One region of the Micromonospora sp. LZ37 genome, then DNA from elsewhere that is predicted to be linked to it. Evidence: riboswitches for the same ligand, from Rfam matches in the RefSeq annotation. Region 1 holds a riboswitch; the other holds the start of a gene.
The links. Region 1 has a riboswitch for S-adenosylmethionine ahead of AC5L3Z_RS00110 (aminotransferase class V-fold PLP-dependent enzyme). Riboswitches for the same ligand answer to the same signal wherever they lie in the genome.
Positions count from the first base shown of each region.

Region 1 (3,393 bases):
CACCGCGAGGCCTCCCACCGCCCCACCCCTGGGTTGAGCAGCCGGGGCGGGGCGCTGTCCCCCGCCCGTGGGCGCCCGGTTCAGCACAGGGCGGCGAGGGCGGCCAGCAGCCGGTCGACGTCGGCCACCGTGCTGCCCAGGCCGATGCTGGCCCGCAGCGCGGTCGGCGGGAGGTCGTCCCGTCCGCTGCGCGCGGCGGCCTCGGCGAGCAGCCGCCGGGCCAGCGGGTGGGCGCAGAAGAGCCCGTCGCGCACCCCGATGTCGTGCTCCCGGGCCAGGTATCCGGCCACCTCGCCGGAGTCCCGCCCGGCCAGCACGAACGAGACGATGCCGACCCGGGGCGCGTCGGGAGCGAAGGAGCGCAGCTCGACCGCGTCCGGCAGGGCGGCCAGCCCGTCCCGGAGCCGGGCGAGCAGCCGCTGCTCGTGGGCGTGCAGCGCGGCCCGGTCCGCCCCGGCCAGCGCCGCGCAGACGGCGGCCAGCGCGACCGCGCCGAGCAGGTTCGGGGTGCCGCCCTCGTGCCGGGCCGGGCCGGTGGCCCAGCGGACGTCGTGGGTGGCCGCCCCGACGTGGCTGGTGGCGCCCCCGCCGGGCAGGTACGGCGGGGCGGCGTCCAGCCAGTCGGCCCGCCCGAGCAGCACCCCGGCACCGAACGGGGCGTACAGCTTGTGCCCGGAGACGGCCAGGTAGTCCACGTCCAGCGCGGCGACGTCCACCGGCGCGTGCGGGGCGAGCTGGGCGGCGTCGACGACGGTCCGGGCGGCGTGCCGGCGGGCCACCCCGGCCAGCTCGGCGACCGGCCAGCGCTCCCCGGTCACGTTGCTGGCCCCGGTCACCGCGACCAGCACCGGTGGGCCCGCGTTCCCGCCGCGGCGCAGCTCGGTCAGCGCGGCGTCGAGGGCCCGCACGGCCCCGGCGGGGCTCTCCGGCACCGGCAGCCGGACCGAGCCGCGTGGCCAGGGCAGCAGGTTGGCGTGGTGCTCCCCGGCGAAGGTGACCACCGTGGTGCCGGCCGGCAGCGCCCGGGCCAGCAGGTTCAGCGCGTCGGTGGTGTTCCGGGTGAAGACCACGTGGTCTCCGGCGCGGGCGCCGAAGGCGTCGCCGACCGTCTGCCGGGCCCGCTCGTAGGCGAGGGTGCAGCGCCGCGACAGCGCCCCGGCGCCGCGGTGCACGCTGGCGTACCAGGGGAGCAGCTCGGCCACCGCGTCGGCGGCGGCCCGCGCGCACGGCGCGCTGGCGGCGTGGTCCAGGTTGACCTGCCCGGGTACGCCGAGCACGGCGAGCGGGTCCGGCCCGCCCGACACCGTGGGGGCGGGCGGGGCGAGGGCGACGGTCATGGCGGAGCCTCCGGGGTCCGGGGACCCCGGGGTGTGGGCACACCGGGACGGGGTCCGCGCTTGCCCAGCACACGGATCGGGCCGGGCCCGGTCATCACCCGGGGCACCCCACCGCGAACGTACGAGGGTTGCCGGCCAGCAAGCCGGGGCTTGATGCTGGCGCTCGTGACCTGTCGCCGAGCATAACCAGCGTGGGAGCAGCCGACCCAGGGGGCCGGAGGTGGCTACGCTGACCGCATGGCCGACACCCCGCCCGGCGGTCCCCCGCCGCCGCCGACCGTGCCCGCCGTCCACTCGCCGGGCGCCGGGGCGCCTCCCATGCCGCGGCGCCGACCCGGTTGGCGACGGATCCTGGTGCTGGTGGGGTTGGGGCTGCTGATCGCGGCCTGCGCGTTCTACATGCTCATCCGGCTCGGTTCGAGCCTCGGCCCGGAGGCGCTGCTGATCGGCATGGCCGCCGCGGTCCTGCCGGTGCCGGTCCTGGTCGCCTGCTTCCTCTGGCTCGACCGGTACGAGCCCGAGCCGCTGAAGTACCTGGTCTTCTGCTTCGCCTGGGGCGCGTTCGTCTCCACCGCGGCCTCGCTGACGGTCAACGAGAACGCCGCCAAGCTCTTCGAGGGCTGGGGGTTGCCGTCGGCGCTGACCGCGGTGCTCGTGGCCCCGTTCATCGAGGAGCTGACGAAGGCGCTCGGCCCGATCCTGCTGCTGGTCTTCCGCCGCCGGGAGTGGTCCGGCATCACCGACGGCCTGGTCTACTGCGGGCTCTCCGCGGTCGGCTTCGCGATGGTGGAGAACATCCTCTACCTGGGCGGGTACGGCTACGCCTCGGGCGCCGACCAGTGGGGCCCGGCGACGGGCTTCCGGCAGGTCATCGCCATCTTCATCACCCGCATCCTGCTCTTCGGCTTCGCCCACCCGCTCTTCACCGCGATGACCGGGGTGGGGCTCGGCATCGCCGCCCGTAGCGCCGACCGGCGGGTGCGGGTGCTCGCCCCGGTCGCCGGCCTGCTGCTGGCGATGATGCTGCACGGCACCTGGAACCTGATCCCGACGCTGGTGCAGGCCACCGGCGAGTTGGTGATCTTCCTGTACGGCATGGTGGGCCTGATGGTGCCGATCTTCTTCGGCATGGTCGGCTTCGCGGTCTGGCTGCGGGCCTGGGAGGGGCGGCTCACCGAGCGCACCCTGCCGGACTACGTACGGGCCGGTTGGCTCACCCCGCCCGAGGTGGCGGCGCTGGGCAGCCTGGGCCGCCGGCACGCGGCCCGCAGCTGGGCCCGCCGGGTGGGCGGTGACCCGGGGCTGCGGGCGATGCGCGGCTACCAGTTCGCGGCGACCCGCCTGGCGTTGCTGCGCGACGGCATGCGCCGGGGGCTGGACCGCAAGCCGGCCGACCGGGAGCGGACCGCCCGGGACGAGAAGGCGCTGCTGGAGGCGATCGCGGCGTACCGGGCGTACTTCGTCGGGCGGGACCCGCAGGCGCCGGTCGGGGTCTGGGACGGGCAGCGTTACCACCTGCGCTTCCCGGACGGGTCGCAGCGCGTGGTGGAGGCGCCGGACTCGCCGGTGGTCCCCATCCCGGTGGTGCTCGGCCCACCGCCACCGCCGGTCTCCCCGGCCGGCTACGGCCCGCCGGGTTGGTACGGTCCGCGCCCGGCCGCCCCGTGGCCGCCGCCCGGCCAGGGCTGAGCCGGCGCCCGTCAGGGCGCGGTCAGGGCCGCGCCAAGGGCCGTGCGGCGGTGCGGTCAGGTCATCAGGCTGGTGAGGAAGTCCCCGAGGCCCTGGGCCAGCGCCATCAGGCCCGCCCCGATCGCCTTGAACATCTCGGCGGCGCCGTCGGGCCGGAACGCCATGAAGTAGATCAGGAAGAAGGCGCCGAGCCAGAGCAGGAGCTTCTTCACGAGTACCGGCATCGTCCCTCCCCAGGGCGCTGGACGTCGCTGGCTTCCCGGAGGAGAGCGACACAAACGACGGCGCCGCCGGGGCGGGGCGGGGGACTACAGGTAGAGGCCGGTGTTCCCGGTGGGCTCGCGCTCCACCCGCTCGGCGGCGACGG
Region 1 is NZ_JCADBL010000001.1:28,024-31,416, forward strand. It holds gene AC5L3Z_RS00105 (FUSC family protein) at 1-37, shown strand, start outside; gene AC5L3Z_RS00110 (aminotransferase class V-fold PLP-dependent enzyme) at 81-1,337, opposite strand; SAM riboswitch class IV at 1,389-1,508, opposite strand; gene AC5L3Z_RS00115 (PrsW family intramembrane metalloprotease) at 1,575-3,026, shown strand; gene AC5L3Z_RS00120 (hypothetical protein) at 3,083-3,250, opposite strand; gene AC5L3Z_RS00125 (GroES family chaperonin) at 3,335-3,393, opposite strand, start outside.

Region 2 (3,393 bases), on a different contig from region 1:
CTGATCAGCTTCCCACCGAAGGTTGCCCTGACGAAGCTCGTCAAAGCCTCAAAGGCGTGTCATCGCGGCGAACCCTTCGTCGGTGCGTCCAGATCCGTGACTGTCGTCACGACCAATTGCTTCGCACCGACTCCGCCCGGCGGATGCACCGTTCTCAGCCCAGTTCGGCGACCACCTTCGCGGTGAGTTCCCGGACCACGTCGACCAGCAGGTCCACGTCGGCCTCGGTGGTACGCCAGTTGACGATCGCCGGTCGCAGCGCGACCCGTCCGGCGTGGATGGTGGTGCCGACGTAGACCCGGCCGTCGGCGAGCAGCGCCGCGCCGAGCCGCCGGTTGACCTCGTCGAGCGCCTCCTCGGCCAGACCGGCGGGGCGGGCGCGGAAACAGACCACGCAGAGCGGCACCTCGGCCAGCCGCTCCAGCTCGGGCGCCTCGTCCACCCGGCCGGCCAGGCGCTGGGCCAGGTCCAGGTGACGCTCCACCATGGTCCGATACCCCTGCCGGCCGTACGCGGCCAGGGTGGCCCAGATCGGCAGCGACCGGGCCCGGCGGGACGACTCCGGGCCGAGCAGGGCGTAGTCCGCGCCCTCCCCCGGCGTCGGCAGGGCGCTGCCCTGCCCGGGCAGGTACGCCGCCCCGGGCATGCCGAACGCCGCCGGCAGACGCGCCGGGTCCCGCAGGAAGGCGAAGCCGCTCTCGTACGGCACGTTGAGCCACTTGTGTCCGTCCCCGGCGATCGAGTCGGCGCGCTCCATGCCGGCGACCAGCCCGGCGGTCCGCGGCGACAGCGCGGCGAAGATCCCGAACGCGCCGTCGACGTGCAGCCAGGCGCCGTGCCGTTCGGCGATGTCGGCCAGTTCCGCCACCGGGTCGAAGTCCCCGGTGTCCACCTCACCGGCGATGGCGATCACCACGGCGGGGGCGGCGAGTTCGCCGAGGCGCCGGTCCAGGGCCGCCAGGTCGACCCGGCCGGCCGCGTCGCGGGAGTGCACCTCGACGGCGTCACGGCCGTGCCCGAGCAGCTGCAACGCCTTGCGGTCGCTGGGGTGCAGGTAGCCGCCGGAGAGCACGGGCATGCGGGGCAGCCCGGCCAGCCCGTCGGCGGCGACGTCCACGCCGTGCCGTTCGCCCCACCAGTGGGTGGCGGCGGCCAGGCCGGTGACGTTGGCGAAGGTGGCGCTGGCGACCAGTGCGCCACCGAAGGTGGTGGGCAGCCCGAACAGCTCCCGCAGCCAGGTCAGCGCGATGGTCTCCACCTCGCTGGCCAGCCGTGAGGAGGCGCGGAACGCGGCGTTCTGGTCGAGCAGCGCGGCCGTCCAGTCGGCCGCGAGGGCAGCCGGGGTGACCCCGCCGACGACGAAGTGGAAGAAGCGCGGACCGGCCGATCCGGTGGCGGCGGCCGTGCCGACGCGCAGCAGCCGGTCCAGCGCGGCCGCCGCGCCGTCGCCGTGCTCGGGCAGCGGCCCGCCGGCGGCCGGCTCCCACAGCTGGCCCAGCAGCGCCAGGCTGGCGGGATCGAGCACCGGGCGGTCCGCCAGCGACGACAGGTACGGCCCGGCCGCCTCGTACACCTGGCGCAGCGCGTCGTCCCCGCCGGTGTCCCGCAGCGGATCGGTCATCGGGTCCTCCTCGGCTGGGCGACCGGACGCCGGCGGCGCACGGCATCCCACCCTGGCATCCCGGTGCGCCACCGCGCGGCGGCCAATTCCGTCGTCGTGGACCTCCCCCGTCCGGCCGGGTAAGGGGCGGACGTGAGGGCCGTCATAACGGCTGGACGATCCGGCCGGGGTTGCTGCTAGCCTTCTGTCCAGGTCATGAGCGCCAGCGTCAAGCCCCGGCTCGCTGGCCGGCAACCCTCCTCCACGGTGGGGTGCTCCGGGTGAGGACCAGGCACCGGTAGTCGTCGGTGCAAGCGTGGCCTGGTTCCCAGGTCATTTCCGGCCGAGGGAGAACCATGTCTGCTCATCGTCCCGCTCCGCCCGTCGTGGGCGCCCCCGAGGCGTCGTCCGGGCGACCGACCGGCGTCGCGCTGGTCCGGCGGCGGCACGTCGACCTGATGCGGGTCTGCAGCGACGGCTGTCGCCGCCCCGCCACGCGGTAACCGAACCCTCTTCCCCGTACCACTTCAGCGGTGCGCCCCCTGCGCGGGCGCGCCGTCTCCCGGCGTGCCCGCGCGCCCGCCGCCGATCAACCCGGAGACACCTGTGCGATTCCTTCCTGCCCTGTCCAAGGTGGCCGCCCTGGGCGCCGCCGCCGTGCTGGCCGCCACCACGCTGACCGCCTGCGCCGACGACTCCGCCCCGACCGCCGCCAACCCGTACGGCCTGCTCCAGCCGGGTGTGCTGCGCGCCGGCACGCTCACCGACGCGCCGCCGAACGTGTACCTCAAGGACGGCCGGTTCACCGGCTTCGACAACGACCTGCTCACCGCGGTCGCCGCGAAGGCCGGCCTGAAGGTGGAGTTCGTCGGCACCGACTTCTCCGCGCTGCTGTCCCAGGTCAACAACGGCAAGTTCGACGTGGGCAGCTCCTCGATCACCATCACCGAGGCGCGGAAGAAGACCGTCGACTTCGGCAACGGCTACGACTTCGGCTACTTCGGCCTCGACGTGCCCGCCGGCTCCCCGATCAGCGGCTTCGACCAGCTCGCCGGCAAGCGGGTCGTGGTCGTGCAGGGCACGGTGCAGGACGACTACGCCACCGGCAAGGGTCTGGACCCGGTGCGGGTGCCCGACTACAACGCCGCGATCAACCAGCTCAAGGCCGGCACCGCGGACGCGTGGATCGCCCCGGCCGAGATCGGCGAGAAGTCGGCCGCCGACAGCAACGGCAAGATCAAGGTGGCGGCCAAGGAGCTCAGCCCCGCCCCGACCGCGTACGCGTTCGCCAAGGGCGACGACAAGCTGCGCGAGGCGCTGAACAAGGGCCTCGACGAGGTCATCGCCGACGGCACCTGGACGAAGCTCCAGGCGCGGTACTACCCGGGCCGGCCGATCCCGGCGGACTTCACCCCGGGCAGCGGCACGGTGGCCGCGCCGTCGGCGTCGGCCGCCTCCTGACCGGTACGGATGACCAGCGAGCGGGGCGGACGGTGATGGCCTGATGGACACGTGGAGCACGCTGTGGGAAACCTTCTTCGACGGCGACTCGATGCGCGAGGCGCTGCCCGAGATGCTGACCGTCGGGTTGCCCAACACCTTGATCCTGGCGGTCACCGCCGCCCTGCTCGGCTCGGTGTTCGGGATGCTGCTGGCCATCGCCGGCATCTCCCGTACCCGGTGGTTGCGCTGGCCGGCCCGGGTCTACACGGACATCTTCCGGGGCCTGCCGGCCGCGGCGACCATCCTGCTGATCGGCGTCGGCCTGGCGCCGCTGGGCATGCGGCTGTGGG
Region 2 is NZ_JCADBL010000002.1:333,353-336,745, forward strand. It holds gene AC5L3Z_RS05620 (transposase) at 1-186, shown strand, start outside; gene AC5L3Z_RS05625 (pyridoxal phosphate-dependent decarboxylase family protein) at 155-1,621, opposite strand; SAM riboswitch class IV at 1,813-1,923, shown strand; gene AC5L3Z_RS05630 (ABC transporter substrate-binding protein) at 2,207-3,061, shown strand; gene AC5L3Z_RS05635 (amino acid ABC transporter permease) at 3,105-3,393, shown strand, end outside.
Region 2: another riboswitch for S-adenosylmethionine. It lies ahead of AC5L3Z_RS05630 (ABC transporter substrate-binding protein); the one in region 1 lies ahead of AC5L3Z_RS00110 (aminotransferase class V-fold PLP-dependent enzyme).